Methylobacterium mesophilicum SR1.6/6: one gene and its partner. The protein of the gene in region 2 binds, or shares a complex with, the protein of the main gene of each other region. Links are inferred from orthologs where the notes say so. Each region holds a gene or a part of one and is shown on either strand. Other genes may lie near its edges.

Region 1 (7,764 bases), 2.1 Mb from region 2 along the record:
AGGCCGACGATCAGAACCAGCGGCACGTCGCTCTTCTCGCCGAGATCCGCCATCGCGGCGGCCAGGATCCGGCCCCCGTCGATGTTATGGCCGCCGTCGAGCCACAGCTCGGCGCCGGGATCGATCTGCGCGGCGAGGCGCCCACGGCCCAGGCGCTGCAGCCGTCCCGGCCAATCGACCTCCGTGAGACCCTTCTCCAGGGCCGTCGTGCCGATGTCGCCGAAGCCCGCGGCGCGCAGCGCGGTGATCGCCGTCCCGGCATTGACCAGCTGGTGGCGGCCCGCCAGCTTGGGACGCGGCAGGTCGAAGAGATCGGTCTCGTCCTGGTAGACGAGCCGGCCGCGCTCCTCGTAGACGGAGAAATCCTGGTTGCCCACCAGGATCGGACCGGCCCCGACCGCCTCGGCGCGCCGGCACAGCACGGCGTCGGCCTCGGCGTAGTCCTGGGCGGCGATCACGGCGGGACAGCCGCGCTTGAAGATGCCGGCCTTCTCGGTCGCCACCGATTCGACCGTGTCGCCGAGATACTCGGCGTGGTCGCGCCCGATCGGCGTCACCACCGAGCAGGCGGGCTGCGCGATCACGTTGGTGGCGTCGAGCCGGCCGCCGAGGCCGACTTCGAGCAGCAGCACGTCGGCCGGGCTCTCCGAGAACAGCAGCAGGGCCGCCGCCGTGGTGATCTCGAACATCGTGATCGGCTGGCCGTCGTTGGCCGTCTCGCAGCGCGAGAACGCGTCGGCCAGCCGGTCCTCGTCGACGAAATGGCCGCCGCCGATCCCGCCGATCCGGATCCGCTCATGGAATCGGACGAGGTGGGGCGACGTGTAGACGTGCGCCGCGAGCCCTCCCGCTTCGAGGATCGCCCGCATGAACGCGATGGTCGAGCCCTTGCCGTTGGTGCCGGCGACATGGATCACCGGCGGCAGGCGCCGCTCAGGATTGTTGAGGCGCGCGAGGAGCCGCTCGATCCGACCCAGCGACAGGTCGATGGTGCGGGGATGCAGCGCGAGGAATCGCGCCATCAGGGCGTCGGACGAGGCCATCGCGCGGCTTACGCCGCCTCGGAGGCGGTGAGCGGGGCGCTCGCCTCGGCGGCGTTGGTGAGGAGCTTGCAGAGGCGCGTGATCGTCTCCTTGAGCTGGTGGCGATGGACGACTTGGTCGACCATGCCGTGCTCGCGCAGGTACTCCGCCCGCTGGAAGCCGTCCGGCAGCTTCTCCCGGATGGTCTGCTCGATCACCCGGGGACCGGCGAAGCAGATCAGGGCCCCGGGCTCGGCGAGGTGGACGTCGCCCAGCATCGCGTAGGAGGCGGTGACGCCGCCGGTGGTCGGGTTCGTCAGCACGACGATGTAGGGCAGCCGGGCCGCGTTGAGGCGGCGCACCGCCACGGTCGTGCGCGGCATCTGCATCAGCGACAGGATGCCCTCCTGCATCCGGGCGCCGCCCGAGGCCGCGAACAGCACGTAGGGCGTGCGCTTCTCCAGGGCCGTCTCGGCGCCGCGCACGAAGGCCTCGCCCGCCGCCATGCCGAGCGAACCGGCCATGAAGCCGAATTCCTGCGCGGCCAGCACCATCGGCAGCCCGCCGACCCGGCCGAAGCCGATCTTGAATGCGTCCTGCAAGCCGGTCTTGGCGCGCGCTTCCTTGAGGCGGTCGGCGTAGCGCTTCTCGTCGCGGAACTTCAGCGGGTCCGGAGCGACCTCGGGCAGCGCGACGTCGATCCACGTGCCCTCGTCGAACATCATCTTCAGGCGCGCCTGGGCGCCCATCTTCAGATGGTGCTCGGAGCCGGGGATGACCCAGTGATTGGCCTCCACCTCCTTGTGGAACACCATCTGACCGGTATCGGGGCACTTGACCCAGAGGTTCTCCGGCGTCTCGCGCTTGAACAGGGTCTTGATCCGGGGGCGCACAACCTCCGAGATCCAGTTCATCGGTTCGACCATCGCCTCGCGTCCGTCCGCTTCAAGCCCGCGCCAATATCAGGATGGCGGCGCTCCGCCGCCAGGGGCGACCGCCAGGGATCGCCGATCAGGCGGCCTGCCCGACCCGCGCCGAGCGCACCCCCTCGGCCAGTTCGCGCACGAGTTGCACGACTGCCGGGACGCTGCCGGGCTGGGCCCGGCCGTCGGCATCGAGTGAACGCACGAGCGTGTCCACCAGCGCCGAGCCGACCACGACCCCGTCCGCGCCCCGGGCGATGGCCGCCGCGTGGGCGCCGGTCTTCACGCCGAAGCCGACCACCACCGGAAGCTCGGTGTGCCGCCGGATCCGCGCCACCGCCTCCGAGACCTTGCCGAAATCGGGCGTCGCCGTTCCGGTCACGCCGGTGATCGACACGTAGTAGACGAAGCCTGCCGTATTCGCGAGCACGGCCGGCAGCCGCTTCTCGTCGGTGGTGGGGGTGGCGAGCCGGATGAAGGCGAGGCCCTTGCCCAGCGCCGGCAGGCACAGCTCGGCATCCTCCTCGGGCGGCAGGTCGACCACGATCAGCCCGTCGACGCCGGCAGCCACCGCGTCCTCCAGGAACCGGTCGACGCCGTAGGTGTGGATCGGGTTGTAGTAGCCCATCAGCACGATCGGCGTGGAGCCGTTCTCCGCGCGGAAGCGGCGCACGAGATCGAGGGTGCCGGGCACGGTCTGCCTGGCCTTCAGCGCCCGCAGGCCCGCCGCCTGGATCGCCGGGCCGTCCGCCATCGGGTCGGTGAAGGGCAGGCCGAATTCCAGGATGTCGGCGCCGGCCCCCGGAAGGGCCTTCAGCACCTCCAGGGAGGTCTCGGGGTCGGGGTCGCCCGCCATCACGTAGGTGACGAGGACGGCCCGGTTCTCCGCGCGGGCGCGGGCGAAGGTGGCGTCGATGCGGCTCGGCATGGGTCTGGGGTATTTCGCAGTGTCAGGGCGCGGGGGCCCGGGATTGCCCTCCGCGCTACACCAAAGGCGCGGGCCCGTGAAGCGGGCGCCTCCGGCATCGGCCGGCATCGCGGATCGGGCCGCGGCCGGATGCGGGGTCCGGCCATGCGCGCGGGCCCGTTGCCCGCCGAGCGTCCCCCGCGTAGCGCTCGGCCATGACCGAGGATGCCTTTCCCGCCCGCCGCTTCGCCGCGCTCCTGTTCGACATGGACGGCACGCTGATCAGCTCCCTCGCCTCGGCGGAGCGGATCTGGTCGCGCTGGGCGCGGGCCCACGGCCTCGACGTGGCGGCGTTCCTGCCGACGATCCACGGCGTGCGCTCGGTCGAGACGATCCGGCGCCTCGACCTGCCCGGCGTCGATCCCGAGGCGGAGGCCGCGGCGATCACCCGGGCCGAGATGGACGACGTGGCCGACATCACCGAGATCCCCGGCGCCCGCGCCTTCGTGGAGGCGCTGCCGCCCGGCCGCTGGGCGATCGTGACCTCGGCCCCCCGGGCGCTCGCGGAGCGCCGCCTCGCCGCCGCCGGGATGCCGCGTCCCCGACTGATGATCGCCGCCGAGGACGTGGCGCGGGGTAAGCCGGCGCCGGACTGCGTCCTGGCGGCCGCGGACCGGCTCGGCGTCGCGGCGGCGGATTGCCTGATGTTCGAGGATGCGCCGGCCGGCATCCAGGCCGCCGAGGCGGCGGGGGCGTCCGTCGCGGTCGTCACCGCCACGCATCACGCGCCGGTGCGGACGTCCCATGCGCGGATCCCGGATTACCGCCGCCTGCGCGCCGAGGCCGGTCCGGACGGGATCCGCGTGAGCCTGACGGTTTGAGCGTCGCGCCGACGTTGACTTTTACCGGACGGACCGGGGCAGTATCGGCGGTTCGAATGCCGGATCCGGGACATGCTAGCCCATGACCAAGCCCGAGGGCGCACCGCGGAGCATCTTCGAGACCGCCGAGGGCCGGCGGCTCGTCGCGGCGCGCTCCGACCCGGCCTGGCGCCAGTGGGGCCCCTATCTGAGCGACCGGCAATGGGGCACCGTCCGGGAGGATTACAGCCCCGGCGGTGACGCCTGGGACTACCTGCCCCACGACCACGCGCGGTCGCGCGCCTATCGGTGGGGCGAGGACGGGATCGGCGGCTTCGGGGACCGCCACCTCAACTGGTGCCTGTCGCTGGCCCTCTGGAACGGCCGCGACCCGATCCTGAAGGAGCGCCTGTTCGGCCTGACCAACCAGGAGGGCAACCACGGCGAGGACGTCAAGGAACTCTACTACTACCTCGACGGCGTCCCGACCCACGCGTTCATGCGGATGCTCTACAAATACCCGCAAGCCGCCTTCCCCTACGGAGAGCTGGTCGCGGAGAACGCGCGGCGCGGGCTCGACGACCCGGAATACGAGCTGCTCGACACCGGCCTGTTCGACGAGGGCCGCTACTTCGACGTCGCGATCGCCTACGCCAAGGCGACCCCCGACGACGTCCTGATGCGCGTCACCGTCACGAACCGCGGGCCGGAGGCGGCCGACCTGACGCTGCTGCCGCAGCTCTGGGCGCGCAACACCTGGTCGTGGAAGCAGGGCGCGCCGAAGCCGGAGCTGATGGCCGGGTCCGACGGCTCGGTCTGGGCGCGCCACCCCACCATGCCGCCGATGCGCTTCTTCGCCGAGGGCGCGGCCGAGGTCCTGTTCACCGAGAACGACACCAACACGCACCGCCTGTTCGGCAGCGGTCCCGCCGACGGCTTCTACAAGGACGGGATCGATCGCTGCGTCGTCGGCGGCGAGGCGAACGCGGTCAACCGACTCTCCGGCACCAAGTGCGCCGCGCGCTACGACCTGCATCTCGGCCCCGGCGAGACCCGCACCCTGCGCCTGCGCCTGCGCGCCGAGACCGCGCCGGGGGCGCCCTTCGCGGACTACGACGCCGTCTTCGCCGAGCGCGCGGCGGAGGCCGACGCCTTCTACGCCGCCCTGCAGGCGCCGATCGCCGATCCCGAGATGCGGCTCGTCCAGCGGCAGGCGCTGGCCGGCATGCTCTGGTCGAAGCAGCTCTACCATTACGACGTGCGCGAATGGCTGGCGGGCGATCCGGCCCAGCCCGCCCCCGCCCCCGAGAGGCGGCGCGGACGCAACAGCGACTGGGCGCACTTACGCGCCAACGACATCATCTCGATGCCGGACGCCTGGGAGTATCCCTGGTTCGCCTCCTGGGATCTCGCGCTGCAGGCCATCGTCTTCGCGCTGTTCGATCCGGACTTCGCCAAGAACCAACTCCTGCTCCTCGTGGACGAGGCCTACGCCCATCCGAACGCCGCCCTGCCGGCCTACGAGTGGGGGTTCGGGGACGCCAACCCGCCGGTCCACGCGCTGGCCGCCTGGCGGGTGTTCGAACTGGATCGCCAGCATACCGGCACGCCCGACCATGCCTTTCTCAAGCGCATCTTCAACAAGCTGACCCTGAACTTCACGTGGTGGGTCAACCGCAAGGATTCGGACGACCGCAACCTGTTCCAGGGCGGATTCCTGGGCCTCGACAACATCGGTATCTTCGACCGGTCGAAGCCGGTGGGCGACGGCGCGACCCTGACCCAGTCGGACGCGACCGCCTGGATGGCGACCTATGCCCTCAACCTGATGCGCATCGCGATCGAGCTGGCGCTGCAGGACCCGACCTACGAGGACATGGCGGAGAAGTTCTTCGAGCACTTCCTCCTCATCGCGGCCGCCACCGGCGAGGGCGTGTGGGACGAAGGCGAAGGCTTCTTCTACGACGTGATCGAGACCCGCGACGGACGCCGGCTGCCGATCCGGGCACGCACCATGGTCGGGCTGGTCCCGATCTTCGCGGTGGCGACCATCAACGAGTGTGACCTCGAACGGCTTCCGTCCCTGCGTGACCGCATGGTGTTCTTCCTCAGGAACCGTCCCGATCTCGCGACCCTGGTCTCGCGCTGGAACGAGCCCGGCCAGGCCCGGAGCGCCCTGCTGTCGCTGCTGCGCGGCCACCGGCTCAAGGCGCTCCTGCACCGCGCCCTCGACCCGGCCGAATTCCTGTCGGACCACGGCCTGCGTGCCGTGTCCCGCGCGTACGCGGATCAACCCTTCTGCTTCGCCTGGGACGGCCGGGATCTCGGCCTCGCCTACGAGCCCGCGGAGTCGCGCTCGCGGCTCTTCGGCGGCAACTCGAACTGGCGCGGCCCGGTGTGGATGCCGGTCAACTACCTGCTCATCGCCGGCCTGAACCGCTTCCACGATTATTACGGACCGGATTTTCGGGTCGAGGCGCCCACGGGCTCGGGGCAGACCTCGTCGCTGCGCGAGATCGCCCAGGCGCTCGCCCGCCGGTTGATCGGCCTCTCCGTGCGCGGGGCGGACGGCCGCCGGCCGGTCTACGGCCACAGCCGGATCGAACAGGAAGATCCGCATTTTCGCGACCTCGTCCTGTTCTACGAATATTATGACGGCGACACCGGCCGCGGCGTCGGCGCCTCCCACCAGACCGGATGGTCGGGCCTCGTGGCCCTGCTCATCCAGGACATCTCGGAATCCGTCGCGCAGACACCGGCCCCGCCGCGCCTCTGACGCCGGCGACCCGCGGGACCGGTTCTAGCCCACGGCCTGCTTCATCCGCAGCCGCTGGCTCTGTCCGATCTGACGCGAGATGCTCGACCGGTGGGCGCTGTAGGTGGCCGAGACGAGGGGATAATCCACCGGCAGGCCCCACTTGGCCTTGTAGGCCTCGGGCGTGAGGCCGCGGATCGTCAGGTGACGCCGCAACGCCTTGTAGGGCTTCCCGTCCTCGAAGCTGATGAGCGCGTCGGGCCGGATGGAGGCCCGGATCTGCGCCTCGGTCGGACGGCTGATCTGCGAAGCCCTTCCGCGATCGAGCGCTGCGATCGAGCGATGAACCTCGGACAGAAGATCCGGCAAGGCACCCGCGGGAACGGTGTTTCGCGTGACGTAGGCGCTCAGTATCTTCGCGGCAAGTTCAATACTCGGCGAGGCATTTGGCATGGGCATCTCCTCCTTCGTCGTGTATCGATGCAGTGTTGGTCAGTGTTGGATACCGCCTCTTTCACGCCTGCGCGCTCAAGCCCGGCTTACGTCGCTGCAACCAAGATACGCAGCTTTGACCCTGATTCTCTACTTATGATAGTAGCAGCAAGGTGTGGTCAATATCGTTAACGGTGGCCCGGGACAGGTCCGGCCGGATGCGTCAGCAAGGTCAGCGGGGTTCGCTTCGCGGGTCGCGCTGACGCTTTCGGCAAGCTCGCCAGACGCGAATCGAGATCACCCGGGACAGCGCGGCGTCGACGCGTGCGGCGCTGTGGATTGACGTCGCCCCGCGAGGTGACGGCGTTCCGGAAGCGGCAAGCGGCGAGGATTTCAGCCGCTTTCGGCCGCCTCGTGATGCCGGATCATGCGGACTTGGAATCCTGCCGTCGGCGGCTCGGCGCGATGGTGCCGACGGAACGCCGGCGCCGGTCGGCCGCCCCTCGGGTCAGAACAGCAGATGCAGCGCCAGTGGCGCGAGGATCGCCGTCAGGAAGGCGTTCAAGCCCATGGCGATGCCCGCGAAGGTGCCGGCGACCTCGCTCACCTGGAAAGCGCGCGCCGTGCCGATACCGTGGGCCGCAAGTCCGGCCGCGAAGCCGCGGGCGCGCATGTCGCGGATCTTCAGCGCCTCCATCATCGGCGTCACCAGGATGGCGCCGATGATGCCGGTCAGGATCACCAGGATGGCGGTGAGGGTCGGATCGCCGCCGAGCGCCTCGGCGATGCCCATGGCGACGCCGGAGGTCACGGATTTCGGCGCCAGCGAGACGAGGACCGGCTGCGGGATGTCGAGCAGCCGCGC
Region 2 (7,837 bases):
TGAAGGCAACTGGGCTCTGAATCGCGTCGATGACAGGGCCGCGAACGGATCGGACTGCGTCGCGGTCCCGAAAGCGCCGTCCCGCATCCAGGTCGGCCTGGAGCGCCTGACCGTCACGGGCCTGCCGAAAAACTCGATATTTAACTATCAATACCGGATCGACGATGGGCCCGCTTCAACGCCAGTAATTCCGTCTGCCGACATGCAGAACGAGGGCAATCTATATTTTAAAGGCGACGTATTCGACGAGATTCTGCGCGGCCACAGGTTCAGGATCCGTATCCTCGACCGTTGGCACGAGGCGATCACCGAAGATGTCGATCTCGCTGGCCTCGGACATCTGCACGCCCGGATGTTGGACGCCTGCAAATCGGGCCGCCCCGCGCCCGATGTGAAATGAACGGGCGACGCATCTGGACCGAAGGTCGAGTGCGCGGTCGAGGCGATGAGGTCTGGCCCGGAGCGGTCCGTTCGTCCTGACGGGAAACACCCTCCCCGGCCCCCGTCCGGGCGCTTGCGCGTCTGGGACCGGCGGGATCGGGGAGCCCGGATGAGCCATCCGAGACGTCGCCTCAGGGCTTGGATTTCTCGGCTTCGCCCTTCCGCAGGGCGAGCTTCGCCTCGGCCTTGCCGTCCCCCTTGGCCTCGACCTTCGCGGTCTTCATCGGGTGGGCTGCGGTATGCGCCTTGGCGTTCGGCTTCGGCGGCGCCTCCACGGCGTGCGCGACCTTGACCGGTTCCGGCACCACGGCGGCGTCGACAGCCGGAGTCGGCGACGGCGCCGGATTGTCCTTCGCGAACAGCTTGCCGAACAGTTTCTGATAGCTGCTCGGATCGCCGTCCGCGTCCGCCACCGCGATCCGTGCGGGCTTCTCGGGGAGCGCGGCGGTGGTATCGACCCTGGCGTCGGGTTCGACACGGTTCGCCATGAGGGTCGCGGGCGCCGGCTTGACCGCGCCCTTGGCGCCGGCCTTCACCGCCTTCGCGGGTACCGGCTCCGCGCCCGCCAGCATTGTCGGCTGGCCCTTCGGGCCGACCTCGATCTCCTGCGGCCCTGCCGCCAGGGTCTCGGGGCGGCTCACGTCGCCGAGGTTGTGCCGGCCGTATTCCTTGGCGTCGTAGGGCAGCACCGTCTCGGTGCCGCCGAGGCTCGCGAAGGCGCTCGCGTTCTGCGGACGGAAGACCGGATTCTGGCCGCCATCCTGGTAAACAACTCGAACAGCCGGCGTGCCCTTGGCGACGAGGTCCGTGACGGCGCGCTCGTCGCGCTCGCTCTTCTCGGCCACCTGGGGATCGATTTTTGGCTTGCACGAGCCCGCCGCCGCGTCGGCGCCGCCGAACACGTACTTGGTGCCGCACTGGCCGACCTTCGGCTCCTCGCGCAGGGCTTCGAAATAGTCCGAGCCTTCCTTCAGGTTCCGCCAGAACCCGATATTCGGGTCGTTGCGGAACTTGGCCATGTTCTCGGCCGTCATCCGGAACGGGTAGGACTGGAACTGGAAGCTGCGCTGGCCGCCGATGAAGGCCTCGCGGGCCACCGCGTAGATCTCGGCAATGGTCGCATCGGTCATGGCGAAACAGCCCGCCGACGAGCAGGTGCCGTGGACCATCAGGTACCTGCCGCTGCGCCCGTTGGCCCGGTCGACCGCGTTGGGGAAGCCGGTATCGAACGAGAGATAATACGAAGAATTCGGGTTCATCAGGCCCGGCGTGATCGTGTAGAAACCCTCCGGCGCCTGCCGGTCGCCTTCGCGGGTCTTGGGGCCGAGCTGGCCGGACCAGCGGCAGATCGGGTAGGTCTTGAGGAGGGCGTAGCGGCCGTCGCTCCCCCGCTTCCAGACCTCCATCTCCGCTTCCTTCTTATAGGTGCGGATCAGGATCGGATCGGATTGCTGCATCCCCTTGGTCTGCATCAGGGCCAGCGTCTGCGGAGCGATCGGCGCCAGGCTGCGGGCGCTCGGTCCGTTGATCCCGGACCCGTCCTGGCAGGCGGCAAGGGAGAGGGCCAGCAGGGAAGCGGCCGCCAGAATCCGCGCAGTCGCGAGACGCGCCGTCATGGGGAACCTCAATCGTCCTACGCGCGCCCGCGGGCTTTGATTAGCCGACGTCGGGCGCCACTCCCCAACCCAATACGCTCGTTAAGCTTGCACCTTCCTTACCGCAAGGACGCAGGCGCAACACTGCACCGCTCTCTCCGGTGGACGACCGGCTCACCCGCAGACGACACCGATGGCCACGGACCTGCGCACCCCGCGGCGCAGCCCCGCGATCAGCAGCCGAGCGGCCGTGGCGAGCGGCACCGCCGTCCAGCCGAGGCCGGCAACGGTGACCCCGCCGCAGACGGCCGCCCCGATCCCGTTGCCGAGGTTGAAGGCGCCGATTGTCATCGCCAGCCTGACCACGCTCAAAGCTGCAGTTTATAGCCCTGGTGCGACGGCGCGAAGCCAAGCCGCTCGTAGAAGCGGTGCGCGTCCAGCCGCCTCTTGTCCGTGGTCAATTGCACCATTGCGCAGCCGCGCTCGCGACAGGCATCGATTGCCCAGGTCAACAGGGCTTCGCCGAGCCCTTCCCCCCGTCGTTCACGCGCGATGCGGACAGCCTCGATCAGGCCTCGCCTCGACCCCTTGCGGGAGAGGCCTGCGATGAACGTGAGCTGCAGAGTTCCAACGATGGACGCGCCGATTTCCGCGACGCAGAGAAACTGGTGTGGATCGGCGTCGATCTCGGCGAAGGCATCGCGGTACTGCTGCGAAGCGGACTCCCAGGGCTCTTCGCGGCTCGACCCAAACTCGTCGTCGGCCAGCAGCGCAACGATCGTCTGGACATCCGCAAGGACCGCACGGCGGACTCGCATCTCACGTCTGCTCATCGCTCATCGTCCCTTGGATGGCCGCTCGCGGCACTCTCCGGCCATCGGCGGACCAGGGCTTCGCAGCAGGCACCGGCCCCGACGCGGATATCGCTCCCTGCTTCGCGGCGCCGACATTTGGATCCGAGTCCGTCGCTCACAAATGCCCTCTCCCGCGACACTGGCTCGCCCGGACCTGCTCAAGGCCAGGGCTGGTCCGGCGAACGAGGCCGTGCTGTCCTGCTCTGCGCCGCATGGGCGGCTCCGGTCCTCAATCCCCTTCAGCCGAACAGAGCCGGTCGCCGCATCGCCTCGCCGCGGATGATTTCCACCAGAGCCGCGTCGTCGGTCGGATCGGCCAGCCGCAGGCCCACCGGCTCCGAGGGTGTCTGGACAGTGAGCCAGCGTAGCGACGGCCGAAGATCCACCGCCTCCGTCACCGCCATGCGCGGGTGCCCGGTCTCAAGCTGCAGGAAGGTCAGGTGGTTGCGGCTCGCCCGGGCCTGGAGCAGGTCGTCGATCGCCTCCACCACGTCCCGGGGCGTATGGAGATGGGTCATCATCCACACCCGGTTCTCGGTGCCGGGCGTGTCCAGAGCCGTGCGGATCCGGCGCACGCCCTCGGTGAGGAAGGCATAGTCCGCCGCGTTCGCCGCCGGGTCGTGGTGGTTGAACACGCATTCGAGCCCGTGCCGCTCGCGGTAGAGGCGGTGGCGTCCGCGCCAGATGTCGGGGCCGCGCCGCTCCATCTCCGGGATGCTCTCGAGCTGGTCGCGGTCGAGGAGCGCGGCGAAATCGTCGGCGAGGCAGTCCCGGGCCATGCCCGGCATGGAGAAGATCCAGTCCAGCGGGCCCGACCACTGGCGCAGGTCGAGGGTCTTGAGCACGTGCGCCATCTGGCAGTTGCAGCCCAGCGACACGTGGTTGTGTCGACCCGGCTCGCGGGCGTCCCGCCGGCCGAGAAGCCGCCCGAGGGCGCCGAGCAGGCCACCCGTCGCCCCGGCTCCGGTCACAGGGTCCGGCCGATGGCGAGGAATTTCTCCGCGCGCCGGTCGCGGATCTCGGCCGGCGAGAGCCCGTCGAACTGGGCCAGCGACTCGGCGATGGCCTGGCCGGCGGCGCGGATCGCCGCCTCGCGGTCGCGATGCGCGCCGCCGGTGGCCTCCGGGATGATCGCATCGATGACGCCGAGGCGCAGCAGATCCTGCGCGGTGATCTTCATGGCGGTGGCGGCGTCGGAGGCGCGGCCCTGGTCGCGCCACAGGATCGAGGCGGCACCCTCGGGGGAGATCACCCCGTAGATCGCGTGTTCCAGCATCAGGACCCGGTTGGCGGTGGCGAGCGCGATGGCGCCCCCCGAGCCGCCCTCCCCGATCACCACGGCGACGTTGGGCACGCCGAGGGCGAGGCAGGCCTCGGTGGAGCGGGCGATGGCCTCGGCCTGGCCGCGCTCCTCCGCCTCGATGCCCGGATAGGCGCCCGCCGTGTCCACGAAAGCGATGACCGGCAGGCCGAACCGGTCGGCGGTCTCCATCAGGCGGACCGCCTTGCGGTAGCCCTCGGGCCGGGCCATGCCGAAATTGTGCTTGAGCCGGGCCTCGGTGGTGGCGCCCTTCTCCTGGCCGAGCACAAGGACCGGGCGTCCGCGGAAGCGGCCGAGGCCGCCCAGGATCGCGGCGTCCTCGCCGAAGCTGCGGTCGCCGGCGAGGGGCGTGAACTCAGTGATGAGGCCGCCACAATAATCGACAAAGTGCGGCCGCTGCGGGTGGCGGGCCACCTGGGTCTTCTGCCAGGGGGTGAGGTTGGCGTAGATCTCAGCGAGCGCCTGGCCGGCCTTGGCTTCCAGCCGGCCGACCTCCTCGGCGATGGAGACCGCGCCGTCGCGCTCGCCGACCGCCCGCAGCTCCTCGAGCTTGGCCTCCAGCTCGGCAACCGGCTTCTCGAAGTCGAGGTAGGTGCGCGTCACCGCCATCGTATCACAGGTCTTCCCGGGGGCCGCCGCAGCGAGGCGGCGGGCGCGAGGTGTTGGCGATGCCGGGGGTGGTGTCAACCGGCCTGTTGACCGAGGCAGGGACACGAAGGTGGACCGGCACGGCCCCGCGATGCTCCGGGATGGCAGCGTGGCTCCCGCGACAGACGTCGGGCGAGATCCACGCCGCGGCGATGGGCGTCGCGGTGCAGAACGCCGTCCTCGTCCAGGAGACGCTCCTCGACCGCCTCCGTTTCGGCCCGGCGGGAGAGCTTGGGGCGGCGAGTCTCCCCGGCGGTCGCGCCGCGCCCGGTACGGCACTTCCGACGATTTACGATGCCCTATCGAGGATCCCGTCCGGGGGCTCCTCCCGATGGTGCCTACCAGGCGAACGTGGCACTCTGGGGCTAGGGGCTTGGCACGTCCGGCAGCACCCGCAGCGACCGCAACACCGCCCGCCTGACCCGGGAGACCGGCGGCTTCCTGATGGGCCTGGAGACCGGTTACGGCTCACTGATCATACCGGGCCTCGACGACCTGCGGGTGGGCGTGGCGGCGGGCTAGACCATCACCGCCTTCGACACCCTGGCTCGGCCGGCCGGCGGCGTGCCGGTCAGCCTCCACGGCCCCAACGGCTATCGGCGGGCCTTCGGGGACGTGGTGCCGTCGGCGCTGCTGGCGTTCCGGGGCGGGGGTATGGCCTTCCGGACGGCGGGCGCGCCGATCGACCGGGACGCCCAGGTGGCCTCGGCGGGCCTGGAGGCGCAGCTCTCGAAGGCCGTGACGCTGAGAGCGAGCTACGCCGGTCAGATCGGCGCCCTTGCCTGTGACCACGCCGTGCGGGGCTATCTCACGCTCCGCTGGTGAGACGCTGGAGCCGCGCCCGATCGCGTGGCGCTCGCGCGTGGCTCGAAGTCTTTGTCGATGAGACGCGCGCTCGTGCCGAACCTATGTCCACTTCGGCGGAGAGCGCTCCAGCCAGCGGGACTCGGCGGCGGAGGCCTCACGCCGCCTGCGGCTCGACCCGGTTCCGCCCTGCCGCCTTGGCCCGGTACAGGGCGAGGTCGGCGCGCTTGAGCATGGTGCCGGGATCGGAATCCTCGGCGTGCCGCACGGCGACGCCGATCGAGACCGTGACGGGGATCGACCGGGTCGCCCGGTGCACCGCGAACGGCACGGCCTCGATCCGCTCGCGGATGCGCTCGGCGATGGCCTGGGCTTCGGCGAGGCCGGCCTCCGGCAGGATGACCACCACCTCCTCGCCGCCGTAGCGGGCCACGACGTCGACGGGCCGCGTGTGCTGACGGACCCGCTCGGCGAAGCCGCGCAGCACTTCGTCCCCGGCCTCGTGGCCGTAGCCGTCGTTGATGCCCTTGAAGTGGTCGATGTCGAGGATCAGGGCAGCCAGCGCCGGGCGCTGGGCGACCGGGTCGGCGAAGAGCGAGCCCAGGTGATGGTCGAGGTAGCGCCGGTTGTGCAGGCCGGTGAGCCCATCGATCACGGCCATCTGCAGGGAAGCTTGCATCGCCCCCCGGAGGACGTCCGTGAACCGCTTGCGCTTCACCTGGGTGCGCGCGCGGGCCAGAAGTTCGTTGCGGTCGACCGGCCGCATCAGGAAGTCGTGCACGCCGAAATCAAGCCCGCGGACGACGCGGGCGCGGTCATGTTCCTCCGCCAGCATGATCAGCGGCATGGCGCGGGTCCGGTCCAGAGACCGGAGCTGACTGCACAGCCTCAAACCGTCGAAGCCCTCGAGATCCAGGCTCACCAGGGCGAGGTCGAACCCCGCTTCGGCGGCGAGGCGCAGGGCCTCCTGCGGATCCGACTCAATCGTCACGCTGTGGTGCTGGCGCAGCGCGCCGGCCAGCCGCTCGGCCGAGCCGGGCCTGTCCTCCACCAGCAGGATCCGGGCGTCGAGGCCGGTCTCCGCGGTGGCGAGCGCCAGAGGGTCACCGATGCCGAAGTCCCGCGAGGCCAGCGCCCGCTGGCGCAACTCGTCGGTCACCGCCTTCAGGCGCACGAGACTGCGCACCCGGGAGAACAGGGCGGTGTCGTCCACGGGCTTCGTCAGGAAATCGTCAGCGCCGGCATCGAGACCCCGCAGCCGGTCGGCGGGCTGGTCGAGGGCCGTGACCATCACCACCGGGATATGGGAGGTGACAGGATTGTTCTTGAGGTGTCGGCACACCTCGAAGCCGTCCATGCCGGGCATCATCACGTCGAGCAGCACGAGGTCGCACAAGCCCTTCTCGCAGATCGCGATGGCGTCCGGGCCGTTCATGGCGGCGAGCGTGTCGAAATATTCCAGCCCTAGCTTCGTCTCCAGAAGCTTCACGTTGGGGAACAGGTCGTCGACGATGAGGACGCGGGCCGACATGGTTCCTCGCTGATGCGCCGCTTCGCGGTCCGTATCGGGCGGAGCGACCCGGGGTGGCGCATCGGGACGAACGGTTGAGCAGGTGACCCGACCCGGCGCGGTCGGGTCACCTGCTCAACGGCTAAGCCCCTCCGGGGTCACTTCGGCTCAAGATAAGCGCGAACCGTTGCCAAAAACTTCGCGACCGAGATGGGCTTCGACAGGTAGGCCTCGCAGCCGCCCTCGCGGATCCGCTCCTCGTCGCCCTTCATGGCGAAGGCCGTGATCGCGATGACCGGGATGCTCTTGAGATCGTCATCCTCCTTGAGCCACTTGGTCACCTCCAGGCCCGAGACTTCGGGGAGCTGGATGTCCATGAGGATGAGGTCGGGATGATGCGCGCGGGCGAGTTCGATCGCCTCGATGCCGTGGGCGGTCTTCAGGGTCGCGTAGCCGTTCGCCTCCAGGAGGTCGTTGAACAGCTTCATGTTCAACTCGTTGTCCTCGACGATCAGCACCGTCTTCTTCATGATCCGTTGTCCCGGTGCGCGCCGATCATGATTAGCGGGCGGTGAAGCCCCTCCCTCGCCTTTGTAGCGTTCACATGTTGATGAATGGCAAACCTCTTCAAGGGCATGAGCCCGCGGAACGGCTGGCTCTGGAC

Evidence for each region.
Region 1: the proteins of MMSR116_RS21875 (region 2) and accD are in contact, whole or in part, in a solved structure (PDB 8UXZ), measured with the Escherichia coli proteins. The link is inferred for Methylobacterium mesophilicum SR1.6/6 from one-to-one orthologs.

What each region holds. Positions count from the first base shown.
Region 1 is NZ_CP043538.1:2,534,538-2,542,301, forward strand. The notes cover bases 1-2,833. They hold accD (acetyl-CoA carboxylase, carboxyltransferase subunit beta), read right to left. Parts: upstream 1,949-2,833; coding sequence 1,052-1,948; downstream 1-1,051. Other genes in these bases: MMSR116_RS12050 (bifunctional folylpolyglutamate synthase/dihydrofolate synthase), read right to left, coding at 1-1,043; trpA (tryptophan synthase subunit alpha), read right to left, coding at 2,034-2,833. Also shown: more of trpA, read right to left, coding at 2,834-2,873; MMSR116_RS12065 (HAD-IA family hydrolase), read left to right, coding at 3,068-3,733; MMSR116_RS12070 (MGH1-like glycoside hydrolase domain-containing protein), read left to right, coding at 3,816-6,488; MMSR116_RS12075 (MucR family transcriptional regulator), read right to left, coding at 6,513-6,926; MMSR116_RS12080 (LrgB family protein), read right to left, coding at 7,408-7,764.
Region 2 is NZ_CP043538.1:4,598,201-4,606,037, reverse strand. Bases 2,840-5,745 are described here. They hold MMSR116_RS21875 (acetyl-CoA carboxylase carboxyltransferase subunit alpha), read right to left. Parts: upstream 4,821-5,745; coding sequence 3,858-4,820; downstream 2,840-3,857. Other genes in these bases: MMSR116_RS32290 (autotransporter domain-containing protein), read left to right, coding at 5,424-5,684; MMSR116_RS21880 (DUF1796 family putative cysteine peptidase), read right to left, coding at 3,130-3,861; MMSR116_RS21885 (GNAT family N-acetyltransferase), read right to left, coding at 2,840-2,869. In the rest of the region: MMSR116_RS21900 (hypothetical protein), read left to right, coding at 1-400; MMSR116_RS21895 (L,D-transpeptidase family protein), read right to left, coding at 573-2,057; MMSR116_RS21890 (hypothetical protein), read right to left, coding at 2,211-2,387; more of MMSR116_RS21885, read right to left, coding at 2,405-2,839; MMSR116_RS21865 (PleD family two-component system response regulator), read right to left, coding at 5,821-7,194; MMSR116_RS21860 (response regulator), read right to left, coding at 7,332-7,703; MMSR116_RS21855 (DUF3572 domain-containing protein), read left to right, coding at 7,778-7,837. UniProt on the Escherichia coli protein: Component of the acetyl coenzyme A carboxylase (ACC) complex. First, biotin carboxylase catalyzes the carboxylation of biotin on its carrier protein (BCCP) and then the CO(2) group is transferred by the carboxyltransferase to acetyl-CoA to form malonyl-CoA.